DNA from 3 places in the Micrococcus sp. GbtcB5 genome. Region 1 is predicted to be linked to each of the others. Evidence: predicted binding sites of a transcription regulator. Region 1 holds the regulator's gene; each other region holds the start of a gene.

Evidence for each region. Region 1 encodes HrcA, which represses chaperone genes, less so after heat shock. Its sites were predicted from a motif close to TTNGCACTCGNNNNNNNCGAGTGCNAA; they were not measured.
Region 2: groES (co-chaperone GroES) is a predicted target of HrcA. The motif match lies at 5,277-5,303, and genes of this name have one in related genera.
Region 3: groL (chaperonin GroEL) is a predicted target of HrcA. The motif match lies at 2,736-2,762, and genes of this name have one in related genera.

Annotation. Positions count from the first base shown of each region.
Region 1 is NZ_JAGXJK010000007.1:79,312-87,628, reverse strand. It holds gene KVS67_RS03995 (PhoH family protein) at 1-645, opposite strand, end outside; gene KVS67_RS03990 (16S rRNA (uracil(1498)-N(3))-methyltransferase) at 722-1,483, opposite strand; gene dnaJ (molecular chaperone DnaJ) at 1,480-2,613, opposite strand; gene hrcA (heat-inducible transcriptional repressor HrcA) at 2,689-3,702, opposite strand; gene KVS67_RS03975 (DUF3097 family protein) at 3,873-4,733, shown strand; gene KVS67_RS13985 (DUF4870 domain-containing protein) at 4,828-5,247, shown strand; gene hemW (radical SAM family heme chaperone HemW) at 5,263-6,543, opposite strand; gene lepA (translation elongation factor 4) at 6,544-8,317, opposite strand, start outside.
Region 2 is NZ_JAGXJK010000016.1:25,592-35,632, reverse strand. It holds gene KVS67_RS07510 (dicarboxylate/amino acid:cation symporter) at 1-1,009, shown strand, start outside; gene KVS67_RS07505 (BCCT family transporter) at 1,011-2,966, opposite strand; gene groL (chaperonin GroEL) at 3,088-4,695, opposite strand; gene groES (co-chaperone GroES) at 4,804-5,100, opposite strand; gene KVS67_RS07490 (hypothetical protein) at 5,767-6,744, shown strand; gene KVS67_RS07485 (ABC transporter ATP-binding protein) at 6,950-7,705, opposite strand; gene KVS67_RS07480 (iron chelate uptake ABC transporter family permease subunit) at 7,702-8,790, opposite strand; gene KVS67_RS07475 (ABC transporter permease) at 8,783-9,841, opposite strand; gene KVS67_RS07470 (siderophore ABC transporter substrate-binding protein) at 9,838-10,041, opposite strand, start outside.
Region 3 is NZ_JAGXJK010000008.1:75,134-85,174, forward strand. It holds gene KVS67_RS04405 (DUF4031 domain-containing protein) at 1-861, shown strand, start outside; gene groL (chaperonin GroEL) at 971-2,602, opposite strand; gene KVS67_RS04415 (LytR C-terminal domain-containing protein) at 2,921-3,907, opposite strand; gene KVS67_RS04420 (DUF3263 domain-containing protein) at 3,911-4,255, opposite strand; gene KVS67_RS04425 (uracil-DNA glycosylase) at 4,292-4,969, shown strand; gene KVS67_RS04430 (threonine/serine exporter ThrE family protein) at 4,983-6,905, opposite strand; tRNA gene KVS67_RS04435 (tRNA-Val) at 7,072-7,145, opposite strand; gene KVS67_RS04440 (S8 family peptidase) at 7,346-8,797, opposite strand; tRNA gene KVS67_RS04445 (tRNA-Thr) at 9,074-9,150, opposite strand; gene KVS67_RS04450 (thioredoxin domain-containing protein) at 9,270-10,041, opposite strand, start outside.

The sequences.
Region 1 (8,317 bases):
CTCGGGCTCGATCATGTCGTGCAGCGCGTCGTACAGAGGGCGCAGGTACGGGTCGATCTTCTCGGAGAGCCCGCCGGGCAGGAAGCCGAGCCGCTCGCCGGCCTCGACGGCCGGGCGGGTGAGGATGATGCGGTTGACCTCCTTGGCCTGCAGCGCCTGCACGGCCTTGGCCATGGCCAGGTAGGTCTTGCCGGTGCCGGCCGGGCCGATGCCGAAGACGACGGTGGAGCGGTCGATCGCCTCCACGTAGTCCTGCTGGTGCAGGGTCTTCGCGCGGATGCGGCGGCCCCGGCCCGAGAGGATCGAGTCCAGGTGCAGCTGACCCGCGCCTCGCCCGGTGGCGGCGTCGCGGACGTGGTGGACGACCTGGCCCATCACCTCGGGGGTGACGGCCTGGTCGCGGCGGGCGATCGAGCGCAGGTCCTCGACGACGCGCCGCACCGAGGCCACGTCGGCCACCGGCCCGGCCAGGTCCAGCCGCTGGTCGCGGACCGTGACGTCCACGGTGGGGAACACGCCGCCGAGGATCCGCAGCAGGGCGTCCTGCGGTCCGAGCGTGCGGACCATGAGGTCGGCGGTCTCGAACGCGACCCCCTCGTGCGCGGTGGCGGGCGGGGTCGGGGTCGTGGGGGGCACGGTCACGATGGGGCGGATCACCTCGGGGTCGTGGGGGCGGGACGTCCCGTCCAGTCTAGGCGTCGGCGCGTCGTCCTGCCGGGGCTCACCAGCGGCCGAGCCGGTGCTGGAGCACGGCGAGGGCGGCGGGGCCGGCCGTGGAGGCGCGCAGCACGTGCGGGCCGAGCCGCACCGGCACGGCCCCCGCGGCCACGCAGGCCTCGAGCTCGGCCGGGCCGATCCCGCCCTCGGGGCCCACGACGACGGCGATCTCGGCGGCCGCGGAGAGTCGCTCCACGGGCATCGCGGACACCCCGTGCTCCGCGTCCTCGTGCAGCACGAGGACGAGCCGGCCGCCGTCGTCGTCCCGGACCAGCCCGGCGACCGCCGTCCCGGAGACGTGGTCCCGGACCGCGGGCACCCGGGCGCGACGCGCCTGCTTGGCGGCCGCGCGGGCCGTGTCCGCCCACTTCTGGCGGGCCTTGGCGGCCTTGGGACCCTTCCAGCGGACGATCGAGCGCTCGGCCTCCCAGGGCACCACGGCGTCCACGCCGAGCTCGACGGCGGCCTGGACCGCCATGAGATCCCGGTCGCCCTTGGCGAGGGCCTGGACGAGCACGAGCGCCGGGGTGGGCGCCGGCTCCTCCGCCACCGTGTCCAGCCGCACGGTCACCGTGTCCGGGGCGGCCGCGAGCACGGTGCCGTGGCCGAGCGTGCCCGACCCGTCGGCCAGGAGCACGGCCTCCCCGGGGGCCAGGCGCATGGCCGCGGCGGCGTGCCGGGCCTCGGGACCGCCGAAGACGACCTCCGCGCCCGCGCTCGCGCCGGCCAGGGAGCCCGGCTCGAGGTGGAACAGGGGGGCGGTCACAGGTTCCTCAGGTTCTCCCGCAGCCGGGCGAACATGCCCTTGGCCTGGGGTGCGCCGTGCACGACCTCCTCGCCGCGCACCTCGGCCAGGCGCTCCAGGAGCTGGCGCTGCTCGTCGTCCAGGTCGGTGGGCGTGGTGACCACCACGTCCACCTTGAGGTCGCCACGGCCCTGCCCGCGCAGGCGGCCGACGCCCAGGCCGTGGAGGACCTCGACGTGGCCGGACTGCACACCCGGGTCCAGGCTGACGGACTGCTTGCCGTCCAGGGTGTCCAGCGTGACGGTGGTGCCCAGGGCCGCGGCGGCCATGGGGACGGTCACGGTGGTGGCCAGGTGGTCGCCCTCGCGGCGGAAGGTCTCGTCCGGGCGGACCGCGATCTCCACGTAGAGGTCCCCGTTCGGGCCGCCGCCCGGGCCGGCCTCGCCGCGGCCGGCGAGGTGGATGCGGGTGCCGTCGTCCACGCCCGCGGGGATGCGCAGGGTCAGCGGCGTCCGGGTGCGGACGCGGCCCTGCCCGTCGCACTCGTGGCAGGGCGTCGGGATGACGGTGCCGAACCCCTGGCAGGCGGGGCAGGCCTCGGTGGCCATGACGGTGCCCAGCAGCGACCGCACGGGGCGCTGGATCATGCCGTGGCCGTGGCAGGTCTGGCAGGTCTCCGGCTGGGTGCCGGGCTCGCAGCACGAGCCCTCGCACCGATCGCAGCGCACGGCCGTGTCCAGCTCGATCGTCTGCTCGCCGCCGAAGACGGCGTCGCGCAGGTCGATCCGCGCGGTCACCAGGGCGTCCTGGCCGCGGCGGGCGCGGCTGGCGGGGCCGCCGCGGCCGCCCTGGCCGGCGGCGTTCATGAAGGTCTCGAAGATGTCGGCGAAGCCCCCGAAGCCGCCCGCCCCGCCGAAGCCGCCCGGGAAGCCGGCCTGGCCGTTCTCATTGCCCGTCGTGTCGTAGGCCCGGCGCCGGCCCTCGTCCGAGAGCACCTCGTAGGCGTGGGAGATGCGCTTGAACTGCTCGGCCGCCTCCGGGTCGGGGTTGACGTCCGGGTGGTGGGTGCGCGCGAGCTTGCGGTAGGCGCGGCGGATCTCCTCGGTGCTGGCGTCACGGCTGACGCCGAGCGTCTCGTAGTGGTCGGTCACGGTGGGGATTCCTCTCGGGGAGAGCGGGACGTGGGGCGATGCGGGACGGGGCCCGCCAGGACGCGTGGAGGCGCGTCAGGTGGTCAGGATGCGGGAGAGATAGCGGGCGATCGCCCGGACGGCGGCCATGGTGCCCGGGTAGTCCATCCGGGTCGGACCGATGACGCCGACCTTCGCCACGGCGCCGGGGCCGTAGGCGGCCGCGACCACCGAGGTGTCCGCGAGCGATCCGGCGTTCTCGGAGCCGATCCGCACGGACACCCCGTGGGCGTCCTGCTCCATCTCCGTGAGCAGGCGCAGCAGCACCACCTGCTCCTCAAGCGCCTCCAGGATCGGCCCGATGGACGCGCCGAAGTCCCCCGGGGAGCGGGCCAGGTTGGCGGTGCCGGCCAGGACGATGCGGTCCTGCCGGCCGGCCTCGAGCAGGTCGTGGACGGCCGCGGCCACGAGGGCGGCGGACTGCCGGTGCTCCGGGCGGACCCGGGTGACGACGTCGTCCACCACGGTGGCCGCCTGCACCGGACCGAGCCCCAGCAGGGCGTCCAGCAGGAGGCCGCGGAGCACGGACAGCTCCGCCTCGTCGACCGGACGGTCCAGCACGGCGTGCCGCTGGTCCACCCGCCCCGTGGACAGGATGAGGACCACGAGCACGCGCGTGGGCGCGAGGGAGACCAGTTCGAGGTGGCGGATCGTGGAGCCGTCCTCGTGGGGGAACTGCGCGACGGCGACCTGCTGGGTCAGCTGGGCCAGGAGGCGCACCGTGGACTCCATCATGTGCTCGGTGTCCGTCTCCGGGTCCAGCAGGGTCCGCACGGCCCGGCGCTCGGCGGGGGACAGCGGCTTCACCTCGGAGAGGCGGTCGACGAACACGCGGTAGCCCTTGTCCGTGGGGACGCGCCCGGCGGAGGTGTGCGGGGCCACGATGAGGCCCTCCTCCTCGAGCGCAGCCATGTCGTTGCGCACGGTCGCGGAGGACACGCCCAGGGCGTGCCGTTCCACGAGCGCCTTGGAGCCCACGGGCTCGCGCAGCGCCACGTAGTCCTCCACGATCGCCTGGAGCACCTGCAGGCGGCGGGGCTGCTCCGACATCTCGGTCCTCCTCTGGTCCGTCGGGATCCGGGGCGACCCCGGAGGTGCCCCTGGCTGGCACTCCGGCGGGTCAAGTGCCAATGCTACCGTCCGACCCGGGGGACGACCCGACCGGCCCGCACGGCTTCGCTCACGGTGATCGCCCGCCCCCGTTGCTACCGTGCTCTCCCATGGACTGGAGCAGCTGGGGCCCCGCGGGCCACGACGACCTGACGCGCCGCCCCGCCCGGACCGTCCCCGATGTGCCCGCCACCCCCGGCACGGTGGTCGAGGACGTGGCCTCCGGGTTCACCGGGGCCGTGAGCGGCATCGAGCGCTCCGGCGGCGTGCACGTGGTGGTCCTGGAGGACCGCCGCGGCGTGCGCCGCGGCTTCCCCCTCGGCGGCGGCTTCTGGATCGACGGCGAGCCCGTGACCCTGGTCCCCCCGACCGCCGCGGCCCCGGCGGCGCCGGCCCGCACCGCCTCCGGCTCGCGACGGGTCGAGGGGGCGCGGGCCCGCACTGCCCGCGCCTCTCGCATCTGGGTGGAGGGCGTGCACGACGCCGAGCTGGTGGAGAAGGTGTGGGGCGAGGACCTGCGCCTCGAGGGCATCGTCGTGGAGCCCCTGCACGGCGTGGACGACCTCGCCGGGGCGATCCGTGCGTTCGCCCCCGGTCCGCGGCGCCGGCTCGGGATCCTCGTGGACCATCTCGTCACCGGGTCCAAGGAGGAGCGCCTCGCGGCCGAGGCCATGCGCGTGCCGGGGGCCGCGGGCAACGTGCTCATCCTCGGTCACCCCTACGTGGACGTCTGGCAGGTCATCAAGCCCTCCGTCTTCGGCATCCCCGCGTGGCCCGTCGTGCCGAAGGGGCAGGACTGGAAGACGGGGATCCTGCGGGGACTGGGCTGGCCGCACGGGAGCAAGGAGGCCACGGGGCTGGGGTGGAAGCGGCTGCTCTCCCACGTCACCACGTACGCGGACCTCGAGCCGTCCCTGCTGGGCCGCGTGGAGGAGCTCATCGACTTCCTCACCGCCGCACCCGAGCACTGATCTCGGCGCGGCCCCCGCCCGCCCGCGCTATGCTGGCCCATGCCCTGCGCCCGGTCCCCGGCGCGCGGGTCCCGCGATCCAGGAGGAGCCCCTCGTGAACACCCGCGCGCAGCCCGACGCCGGCCGCACCGGCCACGGCCCGCCCGCCTGGCTCGTCTCGGCCGGCGGCCGCGGCGCCCCGCTCACGGCGAAGCAGGACCGTGACCGCGCGGCGCTGGCCCATCTCAGTCTGGCGTTCGGCGTGCTCGGCCCGCTGGTCGTGTGGCTGCTCTATCGCGACCGCGGCCCGTTCACCTCGCAGGAGTCGCGGGAGGCCCTGAACTTCTCCGGGCCGCCCACGCTCATCACGCTCCTGTTCTTCTTCCTGTCCCTGTTGCCGGTGGTCGGCCCGATCTTCGCGATCCTCGGCGCGCTCACGTGGGCCGCCATGGCGGTCTACGGCGTGATGGGCGCCTCGCACGTGTCCAAGGGCCGTCCGTTCCGGTACCCGTTCAACCTGCGCATCCTGCGCTGACCCGGGGTCGGCCGGTCAGAAGCCGGCCAGCGCCCGGACGATCGCGTCGTTGCGCAGCCGCCCCTCGAGCGTCGGGATGATGCGCCCGTCGACGGCGGCGCGCCCGTCCAGCAGGCCCGCGGCGATGAGTTCGGCGATCGCCCCGCGGATCCGCGCGGCCTCCCCCGGCGTCTCCGAGACGAGCTCCGCGGTCGGGAGCCCGCCCACCGTGCGCACCGCGAGCATGATGCGCTCGAGGCGCCGCGCGTCGGCGTCGGGCCGCTCGCGGCCGACGGCGGGGGTGACCCCCGTGGCCAGCCGCTGCGCGTAGGCGGCGGGGTGCTTGGCGTTCCAGAACCGGACGCCGGCGAGGTGCGAGTGCGCGCCCGGGCCGATCCCCCACCAGTCCTGGTCCTCCCAGTACGCCACGTTGTGCCGCGCGCGGTGGACCCCGGACCCCCGCGGATCCCGCGCCCAGTTGGACACCTCGTACCAGCGGTAGCCGGCGGCGCTGAGCAGCTCCTCGGCGAGCAGGTACTTGTCCGCCTGGTCGTCGGGGTCCACGTCCGCCACCTCGCCGCGGGCCACCTGGGCCCCGAGCTTGGTGCCCTCCTCCACGATCAGCGAGTACGCGCTCACGTGGTCCGGGGCCAGGACGACTGCGGCCTCGAGCGTGGCCCGCCAGTCGGCGAGGGACTCCCCCGCGGTCCCGTAGATCAGGTCCAGGGACACCTCCAGGCCGGCCTCGCGGGCCGCGGCGACGGCGGCGGGGACGGACTCGGGCCGATGGGTGCGCTCGAGCGTGGCGAGCACGTGCGGCATCGCGGACTGCATGCCCAGGGAGAGGCGGGTGAAGCCGCCGGCCGCGAGCTGGCGGGCGTACTCCGGGGTGATCGTGTCCGGGTTGGCCTCGGTGGTCACCTCCGCGCCGGGCGCGATCCCGAACCGGTCCACCGCCGCCTGGAGGATGCGCACGAGGTCCGCGGCCGGCAGGAGCGTGGGCGTGCCGCCGCCGAAGAACACCGTGTGCAGCGGGCGGGCGGGCACGTCCGAGGACGCGAGCACGTCCGCGGCGAAGTCCAGCTCCGCGACCGCCGACTCCCAGTAGTCGCCGCGACCCGCGCCGGGGCCAAAGTCGACGGCCGTGTACGTGTTGAAGTCGCAGTAGCCGCAGCGCACCGTGCAGAACGGCACGTGGACGTACAGGCTGAAGGTGCGCGCCGCGCCGTCGCGGGCGGCCGCGCGCACCCGCTGCCCGACGTCGGCCGGCAGCCGGCCGTCGTCGGGGACGGGCTCGCCGAGGGGCAGGGCGGGCACTTACTTCTTCGCGGCCTGGTCGGCGCCGGCGCCGTCCGAGGATAGGGCGGCGATGAAGGCCTCCTGCGGGACCTCGACCCGGCCGACCATCTTCATGCGCTTCTTGCCCTCCTTCTGCTTCTCGAGCAGCTTGCGCTTGCGGGAGATGTCTCCGCCGTAGCACTTGGAGAGCACGTCCTTGCGGATCGCGCGGATGTTCTCGCGGGCGATGATGCGCGAGCCGATGGCGGCCTGGATCGGCACCTCGTACTGCTGGCGCGGGATCAGCTCCTTGAGCTTGCCCGTCATCATCACGCCGTACGCGTAGGCGTTGTCCCTGTGGGTGATGGAGGAGAACGCGTCCACCTGTTCGCCCTGGAGCAGGATGTCCACCTTGACGAGGTCGGCGACCTGGTCGCCGTCGGCCTTCCAGTCCAGCGAGGCGTACCCCTTGGTGCGGGACTTGAGCTGGTCGAAGAAGTCGAACACGATCTCGGCCAGGGGGATCCAGTAGCGGATCTCCACGCGTTCCTCGGAGAGGTAGTCCATGCCCTTGAGGTTGCCGCGCTTGGCCTGGCACAGCTCCATGACGGCGCCGATGAACTCCGCCGGCACGATGATCGTGGCCGAGGCCATGGGCTCGCGCACCTCGAGGATCTTGCCCTCGGGGAACTCGGAGGGGTTGGTCACGGTGACGACCTCACGGTCCTCCCGGGTGACCTCGTAGACCACGTTGGGCGCGGTGGAGATGAGATCGAGGTCGAACTCGCGCTCGAGGCGCTCGCGCACGATCTCCAGATGCAGCAGACCGAGGAAGCCGACGCGGAAGCCGAAGCCCAGCGCGACCGAGGTCTCCGGCTCGTAGACGAGCGCGGCGTCGTTGAGCTTGAGCTTGTCCAGGGCGTCACGCAGCACGGGATAGTCCGAGCCGTCGATGGGATACAGGCCCGAGAACACCATGGGCTTGGGGTCCTCGTAGCCACCCAGGGACTGCTCCGCCGGGTGGGCGTGGTTGGTGACCGTGTCGCCCACCTTGGACTGACGCACGTCCTTCACGCCGGTGATGAGGTAGCCCACCTCGCCCGCGGCCAGACCGTTCGTGGGCACGGGCTCCGGGGAGGAGACGCCGATCTCGAGGAGCTCGTAGGTGGTGCCCGTGGACATCATGCGGACCTTCTCCCGCGGGGAGAGCCGGCCGTCCACGACGCGCACGTACGTGACGACGCCCCGGTAGGTGTCGTACACGGAGTCGAAGATCATCGCGCGGGCCGGGGCGTCCGCGTCCCCCTCCGGGCCGGGGATGGCGCGGACCACGCGGTCCAGCAGGTCCTCGACGCCGACGCCCGTCTTGCCGGAGACGCGCAGCACGTCCTCGGGCTCGCAGCCGATCAGGGAGGCCAGCTCGGCCGCGTAGCGGTCCGGATCCGCGGCGGGCAGGTCGATCTTGTTGAGCACGGGGATGATCTCCAGCTCGTGCTCCATGGCGAGGTAGAGGTTCGCCAGGGTCTGGGCCTCGATGCCCTGGGCGGCGTCCACCAGCAGGATCGCGCCCTCGCATGCGGCCAGCGAGCGGGAGACCTCATAGGTGAAGTCCACGTGCCCGGGGGTGTCGATCATGTTCAGGGCGTAGTCCACCCCGTCCACGGACCAGGGCATGCGCACGGCCTGGGACTTGATGGTGATGCCGCGCTCACGCTCGATGTCCATGCGGTCCAGGTACTGGGCCTTCATGTCGCGAGGCTGCACGACGCCGGTGGCCTGCAGCATGCGGTCCGCCAGCGTGGACTTGCCGTGG
Region 2 (10,041 bases), on a different contig from region 1:
CGGCTGGCTCGACTTCCTGACCTCCCTGGTGCCGGCGAACTTCCTCGGCCTGACCGTCAAGACCACGGCGGGCGAGGACGGCGCGCTGGCCTCCTCCCCCACGTTCAACGTGCTGCAGATCCTCGTGATCGCGATCGTCGTGGGCGTGGCCGCGCTCAAGGTCGGCGAGAAGGCCGCCCCGTTCCTCACGTTCTCCCGCTCGGTGCTCGCGATCATCCAGAAGCTGCTGTGGTGGATCATCCGCCTGGCCCCGATCGGCACCATCGGCCTGCTGGGCAACGCCGTGGCCTCGTACGGCTGGTCCACGATGGGCACGCTGGCCAAGTTCGTGGTGGCGATCTACGTGGGCCTGGCCCTCGTGATGCTCGTGGTGTACCCGGTGCTGGCGCGCTTGCACGGGCTCTCCGTCAAGCAGTTCTTCACCGGCGTGTGGCCGGCGTTCCAGCTCGGCTTCGTCTCCCGCTCCTCCCTCGGCACGCTGCCCGTCACCCAGCGGGTGGCCGAGCGCAACTTCGGCGTGCCCACCGGCTACGCCTCCTTCGCCGTCCCGCTGGGCGCCACCACCAAGATGGACGGCTGCGCCGCGATCTACCCGGCCGTGGCCGCGGTGTTCATCGCGCAGTTCTACGGGATCGACATGAGCCTGAGCCAGTACGCCCTCGTGGCACTCGTGTCCGTGCTGGGCTCGGCCGCGACCGCCGGCACCACCGGCGCCACCGTGATGCTCACGCTCACGCTGTCCACCGCCGGGCTGCCCCTCGAGGGCATGGCCCTGCTCCTGGCCGTCGACCCGATCGTGGACATGGGCCGCACCGCCCTCAACGTGTCCGGCCAGGCCCTCATCCCCGCGCTCGTGGCCTCCCAGGAGGGCATCCTCGACCGGGACCGCTACGACGCCCCACGCGGCGACATCTTCGGCGAGGACGAGGAGGAGATCGTCGAAGCCCGCGCCCACGCGACCGCCGACTCCCGCGCCCAGCTCGTCGGCACCCCGGAGCCGCGCGCCTGAGTCAGCGGCCGGACGGGCCTGCTCCGGCGGGCCCGTCCGCGCCGTCCCCGTCCCCCTCGTCCAGGTACTCGCCCAGCACGTAGTCGTAGTCCACGGGGTTCCCGTCCTCGTCCGTGCGGCGGTACCAGTCGGTGATCTCCGCGGCGGTGGAGTCGAACCCCTCGCCGGCCGCGTACCAGCTGCCCGGCGGGGTGCGCTCCACCGTGAACGCGAAGTCGTCCCCGTACTCCACCAGGCCCCGCACCGTCGCCTTCTCGACGGCGGCCCGCTGGTACCGGTCACGGATCGCGAAGGGGTCGTTGGCCAGTTCGCGCTGGAGCGCGACCGCCATGAGGACGAGCACCACGGTGAACGGCAGCGCCGTGATGGTGATGAGGTTCTGCAGGCCGGTGAGCGCGGTGTCGCCGCCGGTCAGCAGCATCACGACCGCGATGCCCGCCATGCACAGTGCCCAGAACACCGTGATCGTGCGGCGCGGGGCCGGGGCGCCGCGCTGCGAGAGCTGCGAATTCACGATCGAGGCGGAGTCCGCCGTCGTGATGAAGAAGACCGCCAGCATGACGATCACGACCGGGGCCACCAGCCCGCCGCCGGGCAGCTGGTCCAGGACCACCCAGAAGATCTCCGCCGGCGCGGGCAGCGACGCGGCTGTGCCGTCCGGCGCCACGGAGCCCTGGGTCCGCTGCAGCCAGATGGTGGTGCCGCCGATGATCGTGAACGCGCCGACGATCACCGCGGCCGGGATGAACAGGGCCCCGAGGACGTACTGGCGGATGGTCCGACCCTTCGAGATCTTCGCCATGAACACGCCCACGAACGGGGCCCAGCTGACCCACCACGCCCAGTAGAAGATCGTCCAGCTGGAGAGGAACTCCTGCATGTCCTCCCCCTGGGCCATCGAGGCGCCGAGGGCGTCCGGGGCGGAGGAGACGTAGTCCATCAGGACGCCGGGCACGATGTTCAGCAGGAACGCCGTCGGGCCGACGACGAAGAAGAACAGCGCCAGGCCGAGGGCGAGCAGCATGTTGATGTTGGACAGCCACCGGATGCCGCGGGCCACACCGGACACCGCCGAGAAGATGGTGCCGATCGTGAGCACCACGATGATCCCCAGCGCCACCGTGTTCCCCGGCGCCGACCAGCCCGAGACGATCTCCACGCCGCGGCCGATCTGCAGGGCGCCGATGCCCAGCGAGGCCGCCGTGCCGAACAGTGTGGCGATGATCGCGAGCCCGTCGATCAGGCGCGCGCCGACCGAGTCGCTGCGCTGGGAGTCGCCGAACAGCGGCGCGATGATCGAGCTCATCAGCGGCACCCGGCCCCGGCGGTAGGACACGTAGCCGACCGACAGACCGACGATCGCGTAGATCGCCCACGCGTTCACGCCCCAGTGCAGCGCGGCCTGGGCCAGCGCGCCCGTCACCGCCTCCTCGCTCCCCGCCTCGTACGCCCCCGGGCGCGGGGCCAGGTAGTAGGTCAGCGGCTCGTACGGGCCGAAGAAGATGATGCCGATGCCGATGCCGGCCGCGAAGAGCATGGCCGACCAGCTCGCCGTGGAGTACTCCGGCTTCTCCCCGTCCAGTCCCAGCGGGATCTCGCCGTACCGGGAGAACGCCAGGACGAGCAGGAACACCACCATCCCGATGGCCAGCAGGGCGAACAGCCAGCCGGCGTGGAGCATCACCCAGTCGAGGGCCGCGCTCGAGACGGCCAGCACGGCGTCCGGCTGCAGCACGCCCCACACCACGAAGCCGACCACCAGCAGGCCGACGACGGCGAGGATCACCCGGTCCACGCCGTAGCGCACCCGGCGGTCCTCCACGGACACGCCCGGCACGAGGGCCGGGTGGATGCCGTGCGGATAGGAGAACTCGCGGACGAAGCGGCGCAGCCGTGGCCGGGCCGGGGCCCGGGTCGGGTGGGACCCGGTGGGACGGGGCGGCGTGGGTGTGTCCATGGGCACACCATAGGGGGCGCCCCGGACGGCGGTCGTCTCCCGCCCGCACGACGACGGCCCCTCACCCGGGCGGGCGAGGGGCCGTCGTCGTCGACCGGCCGCGTCAGGGCCGACGGAGGGGTCAGTGCTGGTGGTCGGCCTCGTCCTCCTCGGCGGGCTTGTCCGCCACGAGGGTCTCGGTGGTCAACACGAGGGCCGCGATGGAGGCGGCGTTGGCGAGCGCGGAGCGGGTCACCTTGACCGGGTCGATCACGCCGTCGGCGATCAGGTCGCCGTAGACGCCGGTCTTCGCGTTGAAGCCGTGGTTCGGCTCCAGCTCGGCGACCTTGGAGACCACCACGTAGCCGTCCTCGCCCGCGTTCTGGGCGATCCAGCGCAGCGGCTGCTTCAGGGCCTTGCGGACGATGTCCACGCCCACGGCGGCGTCGCCGGTCAGGGCCTGGACGTCGGCGTCGGTGTCGAGCGCGGTCAGCGCATTGATGAGCGCGGTGCCGCCGCCGGCCACGATGCCCTCCTCGAGGGCGGCGCGGGTCGAGGACACGGCGTCCTCGATGCGCTGCTTGCGCTCCTTGAGCTCCACCTCGGTGGCGGCGCCCACGCGGATCACGCCGATGCCGCCGGAGAGCTTGGCGAGGCGCTCCTGGAGCTTCTCGCGGTCCCAGTCGGAGTCGGTCGCGGCGGACTCGGCCTTGATCTGGGCGACCCGGGCCTCGACGTCCTCGGCCGCACCGCCGCCGTCGACGATGGTGGTCTCGTCCTTGGTGACGGTGATGCGGCGGGCGGAGCCGAGCACGTCCAGGTCGGCCTGCTCGAGCTTCATGCCGAGGTCCGGGGAGACGACCTGGGCGCCGGTGAGGATCGCGATGTCCTGCATCATGGCCTTGCGGCGGTCGCCGAAGCCCGGGGCCTTGACGGCCACGACGTTCAGGGTGCCGCGGATCTTGTTCACCACGAGGGTGGACAGGGCCTCGCCCTCGATGTCCTCGGCGATCACGAACAGCGGCTTGTTGGCCTGCAGGACCTTCTCGAGCAGGGGCAGCAGCTCCTGCACGTTGGAGATCTTGCCCGAGTTGATCAGGACGTAGGCGTCCTCGAGCACGGCCTCCTGACGCTCGGCGTCGGTGACCATGTACGGGGACAGGAAGCCCTTGTCGAACTGCATGCCCTCGGTGACGTCCAGCTCGGTGGAGGTCGTGGAGGACTCCTCGATGGTGATGACGCCGTCGGTGCCGACCGTGTCGAACGCGCGGGCCAGCAGCTCGCCGACCTCGTCGTTCTGGGCCGAGATGGCGGCCACGTGGGCCACCTCCTGGCCCTCGACCGGGCGGGCGTTCTCCTGCAGGCGCCGCTCGACGGCGGCCACGGCCACCTCGATGCCCTTCTTGACCTCGCCCGGCGCGGCGCCGGCGGCGACCTGGCGCATGCCCTCGTTCACGAGGGCCTGGGCCAGCACGGTGGCGGTGGTGGTGCCGTCGCCCGCGATGTCGTTGGTCTTGGTGGCGACCTCCTTGGCGAGCTGGGCGCCCATGTTCTCGTACGGGTCCTCCAGCTCCACCTCACGGGCGATCGTGACGCCGTCGTTGGTGATGGTGGGGGCGCCCCACGCCTTGTCGAGCACCACGTTGCGGCCCTTGGGGCCGAGGGTGACCTTGACGGTGTCGGCGAGCTTGTCGATGCCGGCCTGGAGGGCGCGGCGTGCGTCGTCGTTGAAAGCCAGCTGCTTGGCCATGACGGACGCTCCTTTCGTTCAGGGAGTCAGGGGGTGCGGGGACGCGAGGGGCCCGGGGCGCGCGCACCGGTGCGGTGCGCGCCGCTCACCGGGCCCGTCGCGGCGGGGTCACTTGGTGACGACGGCCAGCACGTCGCGGGCGGAGAGCACCAGGTACTCCTCGCCGCCGACCTTGACCTCGGTGCCGCCGTACTTGGAGTACAGCACCACGTCACCCTCGGCGACGTCGACCGGCACGCGGTTGCCGTTCTCGGCGACCCGGCCCGGGCCCACGGCCACGACCTGGCCCTCCTGCGGCTTCTCCTTGGCGGTGTCCGGGATCACGAGGCCCGACGCGGTGGTCTGCTCGGCCTCCAGGGGGCGGACAACGATGCGATCCTCGAGGGGCTTGATGGAGACAGACATGCTGCACACTCCTTCTTCGTCGACGTGCGGCTCCGGCGGGCTCGCCGGTCCGCTGATGCTGTGGTCTGCGGGTGCGCCACGGGCGTCAGACCCTCCGTCGTCGCGGTGCCGGACGGTCCACCTCGGGCATTGGCACCCGGTACCCCCGAGTGCCAGTCCTGACTCTACTCCGGGTTCTGGCACTCCTTCAACATGAGTGCCAGCCGTGTCCCCGCCGTCCGCCGCGGGCGGAGGCGTGGGGCGCGGTGCGGTGGGGCACCGTGGGGCGGCGGGCGGGGCGGGTTCCGGGCCCGGGAGCACGCGGAGTGGTCACGACTGCGGCCGGGATCCTGTCCCTCCCCCACTCCCCACCCTGCCCCCCGCCACCCTCCGTGGGCAGAAACCGCACCCCCGCCACCCTCCGTGGGCAGAAACCGCACCCCCGCCCACCGCGTGGGCAGCATCCGCAGGTTTTCGATCTCCGTGGGCAGAAGCGCCCTCTCTTCTGCCCACGGATGTTGCGTGGGCGGAACTCCTCGCAGTTCTGCCCACCGAGCCATGACGACGTCGTCCCGACGGGACAACCGGCCGCCGCCGAGTCCTGCACAGCCGGCCCACCCCGCGCCGGTGTGCACAGACACGCGGCCCGTCCGGCCGCCGCCGGGCCGACCGCGTCAAGGTCGACCCATGTCCTTCGCCCCCGACCTCCCCCTCGTCCCCGTCTTCACCACCCGCGACGTGCTCGAACGCGGTCTACCGCCCAGCCGGGTGCGGCGGTCCGACGTCCTCCGCCTCGCCCGCGGCATCCACCGTCGCCGTGACATGCCGCTGCGCACCTGGGAGTCGGCCGGGCTCCCGCCGCCGCACCACGGGGTCGGCCTCGACCTGCTGACCGCCCTCCTGCGGTCCCGTCCCGACGCCGTCCTCTCCCACGAGACGGCGGCGCACCTCCACGGCCTCCCGCTTCCCCCGGGCGGGGCCACGCGACGCGCCGCCGTCGAGATCACGTTGCACCGCGGCACCGCACGGGCGCGGATCCCCGGCGTCATGGAGCACCGCAGACCCCTGCCCGCCGGCCACGTCACCTCCGTGCTCGGGCTACGGGTGACGACGCCGGAACGGACCTGGCTCGATCTGTGCTCGATCGGCCACCCCTGGGACGAGGCATCCCTCGTGTCGGCGGGTGACCACCTGGTCCGTCACCCCTGGTCCCCGCGCGGCCGGCGGCCTCCCATCACCACGGTCACCGCGCTGCACGAGGCGATGCGGCCGCTCGGGCGGTTCGTCGGAAGACCGCGGGCGACGGCGGCGCTCGAGCGCGTACGGGTGGGTGCCGACTCGCCGCAGGAGACCCGGCTGAGGCTGGCGCTCGTCGAGGCGGGGCTGGGCGAGCCGACGCTGCAGCACGTGTTCGACCCCGGGCGGCGGGACGCCCCCGAGGCCGATCTGTGGTTCGAGGACTGCCGGCTCGTCCTCCAGTACGACGGCGAGGTGCACCGGAGTGCCGAGCAACACGCCCGGGACGCCCGGCGAGACCAGTACTACGCGGAGCGTGGGCAGATGACCCTGCACGTCACGGGCCGGGACGTCGGCGAGGGATACGCGCGGGTGATCGAGGCCGTCCTCAGACGACGGGCACAGGTCTCGAACGGCTGGGATGCCTGACGTCGTCGTCGCGTATGGCCCTGCCGTCCATGCGCAGGGGTTCCGTGGGCAGAAGCGAGGGTGCTTCTGCCCACGGAACCTGGAAACACGCGGGTTCTGCCCCCGGAAGGCGAGACCCGGCGGGTTCTGCCCACGGAACGCTCGCGTCGGCCGGGCACCCGACCCCCGCCCGGACCGACCCGGGCCGGCCTCACCGTCGCCCCGCTCAGTAGTACACGGCCAGCGGCCCGTGCGGTCCGTCCACCACGCTGCAGGGGGTCTTGAAGATTCGCTCCAGCACCTCAGGGCGCAGGATCTCGGCCGGGGTGCCGGTCTCCACCACCTGGCCGTCGCCCATGGCCACGATCCGGTCGGCGTAGTGGGCGGCGAAGTTGATGTCGTGCAGCACGATCACCACGGTCCGGCCCAGCTCGTCGGCGGCCCGGCGCAACTGCTGCATCATCTGCACCGAGTGCTGCATGTCCAGGTTGTTCAGCGGCTCGTCCAGCAGCACGTACTCGGTGTTCTGCGCCAGCACCATCGCCACGTACGCGCGCTGCCGCTGGCCGCCCGAGAGCTGGTCGAGGTACCGGTTCTCGAACGGGCCGAGGTTGAGGAAGTCGATCGCGTCGGACACGTGCCGCTCGTCCTCCAGGGTCAGCCGGCCGCGCGTGTACGGGTAGCGCCCGAACCCCACGAGCTGTCGCACGGTCAGCCGCGTCACGAAGTGGTTCTCCTGCCGCAGGATGGACAGGGTCTGCGCGATCTTCCGGGACGGCGTCGTGGTGATGTCGTGCCTGCCCACGGCGATCGTCCCGGCGTCGGCGTCCTGCAGCCGGCCGATCATCGTCAGCAGCGTGGACTTGCCCGCCCCGTTGGGCCCCACGAGCGCGGTCACTCCCCCGGCCTGGATGTCCAGGTCCACGGGTCCGATGCACACCTCATCGCTGTGGCGCTTCACCACGCCGCGCAGCTCGATCACAGACGTCCCTTTCTCATCACGACGACCAGGAAGGTGATGCCGCCGATCAGCTCGATGACCACCGTGACCGCACCCCCCGCGTAGAACACGTGCCGCAGCACGAAGTAGGCGCTCGTGAGCACCGCGTACCCGGCCAGCGCCGCCACCGGGAGGATGAACCGGTGGTCGTGGGTGTCGACGAGGCTGTACGCCAGCGTCGCCACGAGGAACCCGAGGAACGTCATCGGGCCCACGAGCGCGGTGGTCATGGCCATCAGCACGGAGACCAGCAGCAGCGTCACCATGAGCTCGCGCCGGTGGTGCAGGCCCAGGTTGGTCGCGGCGTCGGCGCCGAGCGCCACCGTGTTCAGGCGGCGGGAGCGCAGCCACAGCAGCGCGCACACGACGACGGCGATGGGCGCGGCGATCGCCACGTACTCGGTCCGGGCGTTGGAGATGTTGCCGAAGAGCCGCGCGCTCAGCAGGTCGAACGAGTTCGGGTCCAGCAGTCGCTGCATGAACGTGCTCAGCGCGGCCAGCCCGCCGCCCAGCACCACGCCCACGAGCAGCATCAGATGGACGCTGCCGTAGGGCCGGGAGAGCAGCCACGAGTACAGGGCCGTCGCCAGCGCCACCATGAGCGCGGCCTGGGCGAGGAACGGTCCCACCCCGGTCAGCACCGCGACGCCCGCGGCCCCCAGCACGTACACGGCGGCGGTCGACACGGCGGTGTAGAGCGCCTCGAACCCCATGATCGAGGGCGTGATGATGCGGTTGCCCGTCACCGTGTGGAAGCTGACGGTCGCGAAGGAGTGGCACAGCGCCACGATGCCGATCACGCCCAGGGACTCCACGCGCATCCGCGCGATCATCCAGAACGCGCGCGAGCCGGGCTCGGCCTCGTTGCCCCACAGCAGGACCCCGGCGGTGGAGAGCACGGCGACGGCGGCCAGCACCGCGACGACGACCGCATACCTCCGGCGGTCGGCGGCGGTGACGAACGCGCCGGACCGGCGCGGGGCGTCGGCGTCGACGGGCCCGGCGGCGGTGGCGCCGCCGAGCGGGGCGGGGAGGCGACCCGGGGCGGTCGCGAGCGGCTCAACCATGCTTGGCCTGCCTCAGCAGCAGGGCGAGGAACACGATCGCGCCCACGAGGCCCAGGATCAGCGAGATGGGCACCTCGAACGGGGCGATCACGGTGCGCCCGATCAGGTCGCAGACAATCACGATCCACACGCCGACCATGACCACCCAGGGCAGATTCGTGCGCAGGTTGTCGCCACGGACCATGGACACGAGGTTGGGGACCACGAGCCCCAGGAACGGGAGGGCCCCGATCACCACGGTGACCACGCCGGTGGCCACGGCCACCATGGCCACGCCGGTGAGGATCACGGCGTCGTAGTTGAGGCCGACGTTCGTGGCGACGTCCTTGCCGAGGCCGGCCACGGTGAAGCGGTCCGCGATGACGAAGACCGCCACGCACACGATCAGCACGAGGAAGAGCAGCTCATACCGGCCGCGGACCACGGAGGTGAACGAGCCGGCGAACCACGCGCCCACCTGCTGCAGCATGTCCGTCTGGAGGGCGAGGAACGTCGAGGCGGCGCCCACGACGGCGCCGAGCATGATGCCCACGATCGGCACGATGAGGGAGGACTGCAGGCGCACACGCCGCAGGAAGAGGAAGAACACGAGGGTGCCGACGAAGGCGAAGAGGATGGCCCCGGCCATCCGGGTCACCAGGCCCGCCCCCGGCACGAGCACCATGGTCACCAACAAGCCGAGACCGGCCCACTCGGTGGTGCCCGTGGTGCTGGGCTCCACGAAGCGGTTCTGCGTCATGAGCTGCATGATCAGCCCGCACATCGCCATCGAGGCGCCGGCCAGCACGAGGGCGACCGTGCGCGGCACGCGCGTGATGGCGAACATCTCGCGTCCGCCCTCCGCGCCGACGTCGTACACGCCCACGAACAGCGAGACCACGACGAGGACCGCGGTCACCACGATGCCGGCCAGCAGCGGCCAAGTGCGCTGCCAGCGGGTGCGCTCGGGCCGCAGGACGGCGGGCGGGACCCAGCACACGCGGTCGCCCCGCCCCGGCTCCTCGAGCCGGGGCGGGGCGTCGGCGACGTGGTGACGCACGTCGAGAATCACTGCGCGCCTTCGAAGGCCTTCGCGAGGTCTTCCATGACGGTGGTGTGGTTCTGGATGTCCTCGGCGACGTAGAAGTCGGTGGGCAGGTACACGATGTTGCCCTCCTTCACCGCGGTCACGTCCTGGAGGGCCTCGGAGCGCTCGATCAGCTCGGCAGCGGTGGCGTTCTCCTCGCCGACGGCGGCGTCACGGTCCATGAC
Region 3 (10,041 bases), on a different contig from region 1:
TCCCTCGAGGAGCTCCACGCGTTCGCGCGGGCGGCGGGGCTCTCGGAGCGGGCCTTCGACCGGGACCACTACGACGTGCCCGCGCACCGACGTGCCGAGCTCGTGGCCCGCGGGGCGGTGCCCGTCACCGGACGGGAGCTGGTGCGCCGGCTCGCCGCCTCGGGGCTGCGCGTGCCCGCCCGGAGCCGCGCCGAGAAGCGGGACGTGGTCCTCGCCCGACGCTGGGCGCGGCTGTTCGAGGGCACGGCGGCGAGCCCGGACGCGGTGACGACGGCGGGACACGACCTGCTGGCCCGCTGGGCGGAGCCGCATCGGCACTACCACGACCCGGCCCACCTGCTCGCGGTGCTCGAGTCCGTGGACCTGCTCGAGCGGGCGGGGGCAGAGACCGGGACGGATCCGCGGGCGGTCCGCCTGGCCGCGTGGTTCCACGACGCCGTCTACGCCGGGGACCCCACCGCGCCCGCCGGCCAGGACGAGGCGGACTCGGCCGCCCTGGCCCGGGACGTGCTCACCGCTCCGCGGCTGGCCGTGCCGGCCGACGTCGTCGACGAGGTGGCGCGCCTCGTGCTGCTCACCGCCGCCCACGACCCCGCCCCGCACGACGCGGCCGGGGCGGTGCTCTCGGACGCGGACCTCGAGGTCCTCGGCCGCTCCCCCGAGGCCTACGCCCGCTACGTGGCCGCGGTGCGGCGGGACTACGCGCACGTGTCCGACGCGGACTGGGTCCGCGGTCGCAGCAAGGTGCTGGACGCCCTGCTGGACGCCGAGCGGCTGTATCGGACCGCGCCCGGCCGAGCACGCTGGGAGGCCGCCGCCCGCCGCAACCTGGCGGCGGAACGGGCCGCGCTGTCGGCCTGAGCGGGGCGCCCCGGTGCTGACCCGGGACGCGGCGAGGCCCGCCTCCCGGGCGGGGAGGCGGGCCTCGCAGGCTGGGCGCCCGAACGGGCCGGGCCGGCTCAGCGGCTGATCACATCATGCCGCCCATGCCGCCCATCGGGTCCATGCCCTCGGCGCCGGCGGCGGCCTTCTCGGGCTTGTCCGCGACGACGGCCTCGGTGGTCAGGAACAGGCCCGCGATGGACGCGGCGTTCTGCAGGGCCGAGCGGGTCACCTTCACCGGGTCGTTGATGCCGGCGGCCAGCAGGTCCTCGTACTCGCCGGTGGCGGCGTTCAGGCCGTGGCCGTCGTCGAGGGTCTTGACCTTGTCGGCCACGACGCCGGGCTCCAGGCCGGCGTTGAGGGCGATCTGCTTCAGCGGGGCCTCGATGGCGACCTTGACGATGTTCGCGCCGGTGGCCTCGTCGCCCTCGAGCTGCAGGCCGCCGAACGCCTTGGCGCCGGCCTGGATCAGGGCGACGCCGCCGCCGGCGACGATGCCCTCCTCCACCGCGGCCTTGGCGTTGCGCACGGCGTCCTCGATGCGGTGCTTGCGCTCCTTGAGCTCCACCTCGGTGGCCGCGCCGGCCTTGATGACGGCCACGCCGCCGGCCAGCTTGGCGAGGCGCTCCTGCAGCTTCTCGCGGTCGTAGTCCGAGTCGGTGTTCTCGATCTCGGAGCGGATCTGGGCCACGCGGCCGGCGATCTGCTCGGCGTCGCCGGCGCCCTCCACGATGGTGGTCTCGTCCTTGGTGATGACCACCTTGCGGGCGGTGCCCAGCAGGTCGAGGGTCGCGTTCTCCAGGGACAGGCCCACCTCGGAGGAGATGACCTGGCCGCCGGTGAGGATGGCGATGTCGGCGAGCATGGCCTTGCGGCGGTCGCCGAAGCCCGGGGCCTTCACGGCCACGGACTTGAAGGTACCGCGGATCTTGTTGACCACGAGGGTGGCCAGGGCCTCGCCCTCGACGTCCTCGGCGATGATCAGCAGCGGCTTGCCCGACTGCATGACCTTCTCGAGGATCGCCACCATGTCCTTCACGGAGGAGATCTTCGAGTTGACGATGAGGATGTAGGGATCCTCGAGGACGGCCTCCTGGCGGTCCGCGTCGGTCACGAAGTAACCGGAGATGTAGCCCTTGTCGAAGCGCATGCCCTCGGTGAGCTCGAGCTCGAGGCCGAAGGTGTTGGACTCCTCGACGGTGATGACGCCCTCCTTGCCGACCTTGTCCAGGGCCTCGGCGATGAGGGAGCCGATCTGCTTGTCCGCGGCGGAGATCGAGGCGGTGGCCGCGATCTGGTCCTTGGTCTCGATCTCGCGGGAGGCGGAGAGCAGCTCGGAGGTGACGGCCTCCACGGCCTTCTCGATGCCGCGCTTCAGCGACAGCGGGTCGGCGCCCGCGGCCACGTTGCGCAGGCCCTCGCGGACCAGCGCCTGGGCCAGCACGGTGGCGGTGGTGGTGCCGTCGCCGGCGACGTCGTCGGTCTTCTTGGCGACCTCCTTGACGAGCTCCGCGCCGATCTTCTCGTACGGGTCCTCGAGCTCGATCTCCTTGGCGATGGAGACGCCGTCGTTGGTGATGGTGGGAGCGCCCCACTTCTTCTCCAGCACCACGTTGCGGCCGCGGGGGCCGAGGGTCACCTTCACGGCGTCGGCCAGGGTGTTCAGGCCCTTCTCCAGGCCGCGGCGGGCCTCTTCGTCGAATGCGATGGTCTTGGCCATGTGCAGGTCCTTTCTGGACGTCGGCTTCCTACTGCTGGTGGCTGACCCGCGCCGATGCCCGCGACGGACGGCCCCTGGGGGCCTCACCGGTGGACAGGTCCTCCTCCACGGCGCCGGACCGGCCGGGGTACGGCTGGCAGTCGCGCCTTCGGAGTGCTAACCCCATTATGAGCACTCGCACCGGGAGAGTGCAAAAGGTCTGCGGTGCGGGGCCCGCCCTTCCGCGGACGGCGGACGGCCCCCGGCAGAACGCCTCGGAAGGCGCCCCGCCGGGGGCCGGAAAGGGCGCGCGGCCGACACGGCCGCACGACGGGCGGATCAGCCGGTGACGACCACCGCGACGCCGTTCACCTGCAGGTTCGGGGTCTGCATGACCGGGAAGCCGAGCTCCTTGCCGACCGCCTCGGCGGCGGCCTTGTTGGCCGAGCCGTTGTACAGGACGGTGGAGGACTGGATGCCGTAGCCGCTCCAGTTCTTCGCGTCCACCGAGGTGTAGCCGGCGCCCGTGAGCCGCTGCGCGTAGGAGGCGGCGAGGCCCTGGGTGCGGGTCGCGTTGTACACGGTGACGTGGGTGCCGCGCACGGCCGCGGACTGCGCGGCTGCACGAGAGCTCGACGCGGCCGCAGACTGCGCGGCCGCACGAGAGCTCGACGCGGCCGCAGACTGCGCGGCCGCACGGGAGCTCGACGCGGCCGCGGACTGCGAGCGCGAGGCCTCCGCCGCGGCGGCCGAACGGGACGCGGCGGCGCGCGAGGACTCCGCCGCCTGGACGGCCGCCGCCGACCGGGACGCCTCTGCGGACTGCGCGGCGGCCTCGGAACGCGAGGCCTCCGCCGCCTGTGCCTCCGCGGCGGCCCGGGACGACGCGGCAGCCTGGGACGACTCGGCGGCCTCGGCGGCAGCCGCCTCCTGCGCCGCCCGCGAGGACTCGGCCGCGGCCGCGGAACGGGACGCCTCCGCCGCGTCCTCGGACGGGGTGGCGGACTCGGTCGCGGACGCAGTCGACGCCGACGCGGAGGACGCCGAGGAGGACACGGACGACGCCGACGTCGACGGCGCGGCAGCCGGGGCCGTCGTCGAGCTCTCGGCGGCGACGGGCTCGGAGCGGTCGCCGGTGAGCCACGGCAGGACGACGCCCACGAACAGGCCGGCGAGCAGGACGAGGCCGGCCACCCAGAGCAGCGGGCTCAGGCGGCGACCCCCGCCCGCGGCGGTCGCGCCGGCAGCGGCGAAGGACTCGCGGTGCGCGCCGCGCTGGTCCGTGTACTCGGGGACCTCGTCGAAGCGGTCGGGCTGGTAGGCCATGGGTCAGTTCTCCTGGCGGGAAGCGGGCGTGGACGGCGCCGGATCCGCGGGTCCCCTCCGGGCCCGGCTGCGGGTGCCGCGCTTGCGCAGCAGCCGCGTGACCAGCAGGGGTCGGTAGGCCAGGGCGGCCTCACGGTCCAGCAATCCGTTCAACACCTGATAATAGGCGGTCGGAGACAGCCCCAGACGCTCTCGGACGGCGTGGTCCTTGGCCCCGCCGTACCGCCAGGTGGCGGCCTCCAGGTCCAGGACCGCACGCTCCAGGTCCGTCAGCTCGTCCCGTCGCGCACGCGCGCGGGCACCCTCCTCCGGGGCCGGATCGGGCGAGACGGGCGTGGGGTGGGACATGGCGGCCACTGTACCCACCCGGTCTACCCTCGGGGCATGGAGTTCATCGCGCCCCTGGATCCGGGCTGGGAGGCGGCCCTCGCCCCGCAGGCCGCCGCGTTCGAGCAGGTCGGCGAGGCCCTGCGTGCCCGCCGGGCGGCCGGAGAGCAGGTGCTGCCGGCGCCGGAGCACATCCTGCGGGCGTTCCGTCAGCCGTTCGCGGACGTCCGCGTCCTCGTGCTGGGCCAGGACCCCTACCCGACGCCGGGCCATCCGATCGGCCTGAGCTTCGCGGTGGACCGCCACGTGCGGCCGCTGCCCCGCTCCCTGGCCAACATCCACCGGGAGCTGCACGACGACCTCGGCATCACCCCGCCCGCCCACGGGGACCTCTCCGCGTGGACGGACCAGGGCGTGCTGCTGCTGAACCGCGCCCTCAGCGTGCGGGCCGGCGCACCCGGCAGCCACCGCGGCCTCGGCTGGGAGCAGATCACGGAGGCCGCGGTGCGGGCCCTCTGCGCGCGCGGCACCCCGCTCGTGGGGCTGCTGTGGGGAGCCGACGCGCGGCGCATGGCGCCGCTGCTGACGGCGGCGGGGGCCGGCGTCGTGGAGTCCCCGCATCCCTCGCCCCTGAGCGCCCACCGCGGGTTCTTCGGCTCCCGGCCGTTCAGCCGGGTGAACCGGCTCCTCGAGGCGGCCGGCGCGGCCCCGGTGGACTGGCGCCTGCCCGACTGAGCCGGGCCGCCGGTCAGCCGCGCTGGTGCATCACGAGTTCGGTGGGCAGCAGCGTGCCCATCCGGTCGGTGATCGGCTTGGCCAGGGTGTTGCCGAAGGCGACGCCGGCCGCGATCGCCACGACGATGACCGCGGCGTTGAACAGTCCCTCGACGCCCAGCAGCGTGGCCCCGGTCTCCACGGTGAACCCGTAGACGGACCGGAACATGGTGAGTCCGGGAAGCAGGAACAGCATGGACGGCAGGACGATCACGAGCGCCGGGGCCGCGAGCCGCTGGGCCACCAGGCGGCCGAGGAACCCGACCGCCGCCGCGGCGACCGCGGGCACCAGCCGGTCGCTGACCCCGATCTGCTGCGCCGCCAGGTACGCGCCGAAGCCGGCCCCGGACACGAGACCGCAGGCCAGGATCTGGGGCCACCGCGACTGCTCCACCACCGCGTCCGCCATGCCCGCGGCCATCACGAGGCCCAGCAGCAGCAGCGGCGGATAGCTCAGCGTCCCCGCCTCGGCCAGGTCCAGCTGTTCGAATCCCAGGAGATCCCCGATGCCCACGGCGATCATGATCCCGGCCATCACGCCGGCGAACACGAGCAGCGCGGAGAGGAAGCGGCCCGCGGCGGTCACCGGGAAGCCGTGGATGGCGTCCTGCACCGCGGTGACGAACCTCGCCGTGGGCAGGAGCATCATGATGCCGCCGGCGATCACCAGCGCCGGGTTGACCGGCAGGTCGAGGGCGTGGGCCATCAGCGCGATCACCGTGGCCGTGATCGCCCCGAACATCGTGGAGAAGATCTCCGGGAAGCGCGCCTTGTCCGCCTGGACCTTGAGCCAGAAGACCAGCCAGGTGGAGACCATGCCCAGGGCCGCGCCCGTCCAGGTCCCCCCGATGAACGGCACGAAGCAGGCCACGAACACGCCGGAGAAGAGGACCTCGAAGACGGCGGGGAACGGCTTGGGCTGATGCCGGATCTCCACGAGCCGGCGCTGGGCCTCGGCCCGGTCCACCTCGCCCGCGGCGATCTCCTCGACGAGCCGGTGGACGGCCACGAGCCCCTCGAAGTTCACCGAGGCCGAGCGGACCACCCGCTGGAGGGTGAACGGGGCCTCGCCGCGTGAGGAGTCGGGCGCGTAGTTCAGGGAGATGGACTGGTTGGTCAGGTCCACCTCGGTCTCGAGGATCCCGTAGGCCTGCGTGGCCACGATGATCGAGGTCTCCACGTCCAGCGAGGCCGCCCCGAAGCTGAACATCGTCTCGCCCAGCTTGAGCGCGAAGTCCAGGGTGGTGCGGGCCTCGAGGGCCTGCGCCTCCGCGCGGCGCTGCTGCAGCGTGGAGCGCATGCGGCGCCCATACGGCGAGGAGTGCAGGCGGTCGGCCAGCACGAGCGCCTGCGTCGGCAGGTTCTCGACGAAGACCTCACGGGAGCGCCGGCCCCGCCGACGCCCGCGCTTCTCGGGCGGGCCCACGGGGACCACCGGGTCCGGGACGGTGACGTCCGGCGCGGGGATCACATCCGGGGCGGGCAGGGCGCCGTCGGCCTCCGCGGGCGCCAGGACGGAGGTGGGCACCTGCTCGGACAGCGGCGGCTCGGTCAGGGGCGCGTCCGCGGCCGGCTCCGGCAGCGTCTCCGCCTCCGGCTCGGCCGATTCCTCCGGCTCCGGCGCCGGCGTCGAGACCGGATCGGCGGCGGCGGGGCGGACCACGGGCGGCAGCGGCTCGGTCGGCTCGACGGCGACCGCGGCCGCGGCCGGGTGGGCCGACTCCGCCGGGTCGAGGTCGAGCAGGCCGGGGTCCTCCGGGTCGATCGCGAGGTCGCCGACAGCGGCGGCGTCCTCGGCGCCGGCCGGGCGCAGCACGGGGATGAGCGTGGGGACGGCCGGGGGCTCCGCGATGTGGGGGTCGAACCGCGCCGGCTCCTGGGTGCCCTCCTGCTCCATGCGGCTCACCCTCTCCTTCCGTATGCGGGCGCTGGACGCGAGACGGCGGTGGGCCGAGCCCCGCCGACGCGTCCATCCAACCACGCCGACACCTCCCCCGCCGGGGCCTTCGGCACCGCGGCCCGGGGATGCGAAAGGGCCCTCCCGGAGGAGGGCCCTGCTGCGGTGGATCTTACTGGACTCGAACCAGCGACCTCTCGCGTGTGAAGCGAACGCTCTAACCAACTGAGCTAAAGATCCGGGCGTCGCCCCATGGGGGTGACAACTCGAAGAACGATACCTCAGGCGGCGTCGCCTGTCCACCCGGGCGACGGCCGCCCCGCGCACGGCGGAGCGGCCGTCGAGAGCCGACGAGCACGTCAGGCGTCGGTCAGCGTGGCGCCGGGCTCGAAACCGCCCTGGGCGACCAACGAGGCCCCGGCGCCCGGAGCGGGCCCCGGTCAGGAGCTGCCGCCGAGGGAGGAGACCGCCCTGGTGGCGTCCGCCAGACCGGCGCCGCAGCCTGCGTAGCAGGTCACCGGCATGGACCGGGCCGTGGACGTGAGGGTGGACTCGACCTGGGCCGGGGTGAGGCTCGGCCGCTCGGCCAGCAGCAGGGCGGCCAGGCCCGCGACGTGCGGGGTGGCCATCGAGGTGCCGTTGTAGGCGGCGTGGCCGGCCGTCGTCGGGGTGGTGGCGCCGTTGTTCACGGTCGAGATGATGTTCGCGCCCGGGGCGGTCACGTCCACGACGGAGCCGTAGTTCGAGAACGAAGCGCGGGCTCCCTGCGAGGTGGAGGCGGCCACCACGATGGTGTTCCGGCAGTTGGCCGGGCGCACGTTGGCGGCGGGCTGGTTCTCGTTGCCCGCCGCCACAACGACGGGCACGCCGCGGGAGACGGCCGCGTTGATCGCGTTCTGGTAGGTGGTGCCGCACATGCCGGAGCCGCCGAGGGACATGTTGATGACGTCCGCCGGGTTCGGGTTGGCCGGCACGCCCGCCACGGTGCCGCCGGCGGCCCACACGACCGCGTCGGCGATGTCGGACAGCGAACCGCCGCACTTGCCGAGCACGCGGATGGGCTGGATCTTCGCGTTCGGGGCCACACCGACGACGCCCTGGGAGTCGGCCACGGCCGCGACGGTGCCCGCCACGTGGGTGCCGTGCCACGAGGAGTCGGAGGCGCCGGTGGTGCCGCACTCGCCGGCGGCGTACCAGTCGCCCTCGTCGCGCGGGTTGGAGTCGCGGCCGCCGCCGTCGCGCGCCGCCCTGCCGTCGGAGATGAAGTCGTAGCCGGGCACGACGTTGCGGTCGAGGTCCGGGTGGGAGGTGATGCCGGTGTCGATGACGGCCACGGTCGCACCGGAGCCCGTCGTGCGGTCCCACGCCCCGGGGACCCGCATGCCGTGGGTGCCGGTGAAACCCCACTGCTGCGAGTAGAGGGCGTCCACGGGGCTCAGGCCGGTGGCGGTGAGGATGGCGTCCGGCTCCACGGCCTCGACCGCCCCGGAGGCCTTCAGGTCGGCCATGAACTTCGCGGACTCGGCCTGATCCAGCTTGCGGTCCGCCTTGACCACGCGGGAGCCGAGCGCGGTCTCACGCAGCTCCTTCACGGAGACGCCGGCCTCCTTCGCGGCCTTGCCCCAGGCGTTCGCGCGGCCCTTCGCGTGGGCGTTGGCGGCGGTCTCCTTGTAGGTGACGATGAAGGAGTCGTAGCCGTCGGCGTTCGGGTCCTCCACCTGCGCCGCCGCCAGGGGCGAGGCGGCGGTCGGGGTGGCTGCCGGTGCGGCGGGGGCGTCGCCGGAGGGGGCCGCGAGCGCGGGGGACGAGGTCAGGGTCCCGCCGGCGAGGACGGCGCCGGCCACGAGGGCGCCGATGCGGCGGCGGGTGCTGCGGGGTGGGGAGGACTGCACGGGATCTCCTCGGAGTTCTGGGCCACCGGACGCGGGTGCCCGAGGGGCTCGGGCCGGGGTGGCTGGGATCACGGTAAGGTCACGATTCCGTCACGACGAGGCCCAGGGTTGAAGTCTGGCGGATGGTCGAGGCATCTCTGGCGGATCCGCCAGCCGTACCTGGCGGATGGCCACGGGCGCGCACAGCGGCGCCCCAGCGTCGGCCCGCGCCGGACGCGACGACGGCGCCGCGCCCTCCCGGCGGAGGTGCGCGGCGCCGTCGGGCCCGCGGTGGGGTGGAGCCCCCTGCCGGATTCGAACCGGCGACCTGCTGTTTACAAGGCAGCTGCTCTGGCCAGCTGAGCTAAGGAGGCTTGCGGCCGGCGCCCGGGGCGCCGCGGCCGGCCCTTCCAGCGTACAAGGCCCGGGCGGACGGCGCGGGGCGCCCCCTGCGTGGGGACGCCCCGCGGACCTCGGCGACGGGTCAGCCGGGTCAGCCGGCGATCTTGGCGCCCGCCCAATCGGCGAAGGTCTTGTCCTCGCCGTCGAGGGCCCAGTTCTTCCCGTCCACGAACACGGTGGGGGTGCCGGCCACGCCGGCGACGCGCGCCTGGCGGGTGGTGTGCTCGACCGCGGAGCGGAACGTGCCGTCCTCGACGCAGGAGGCGATGTCCGCGCCGTGCTCCTGCGCGAGCTGCGTGATCGCCGCGTTGTCCAGGCCCTTGCCCTGGTGCTCGTCGTAGGTGGCGAACAGGGCGGCCACGAAGCCGTTGTAGGCCTCGGGCTTCTGGTCCGCCACGCAGTACGCGGCGTTGGCGGCGCGGGCCGAGTAGTTCTGGTTGTTCGGGGCGCTCAGGTAGTCCACCATCCGGTACTCGACCGTGGCCTCGCCCTGTTCGAGCCACTGCTCGATCTGGTCCGCGTTGGAGGTCTCGAAGTTCGCGCAGTGCACGCAGTTGAAGTCCGCGTAGAGCACGATCCGCGTCGGCTCGCCGTCCGCCCGGGCCTCGGTGTCCGGCAGGGTCTCGGGCTGGGAGCTCGCGGACTGCTTCGGCACCTCGATCCTCGAGGGGTCGACCTCGCGTTCTCCCGCGCCCTCCGCCAGGCCCGTGGCCGAGGTCAACTCGATGCCGCCCTGCTCGTTCGTCACGGCGGGGATGGGGCCGGCGGCCGCGGCGTCGTCGCCGTTGCGGTTGAGCACGAACGCGACGACGAGGCCGATCACGAGCACCGCCGCGAGGACCGAGCCCCAGATGACGCCGGTG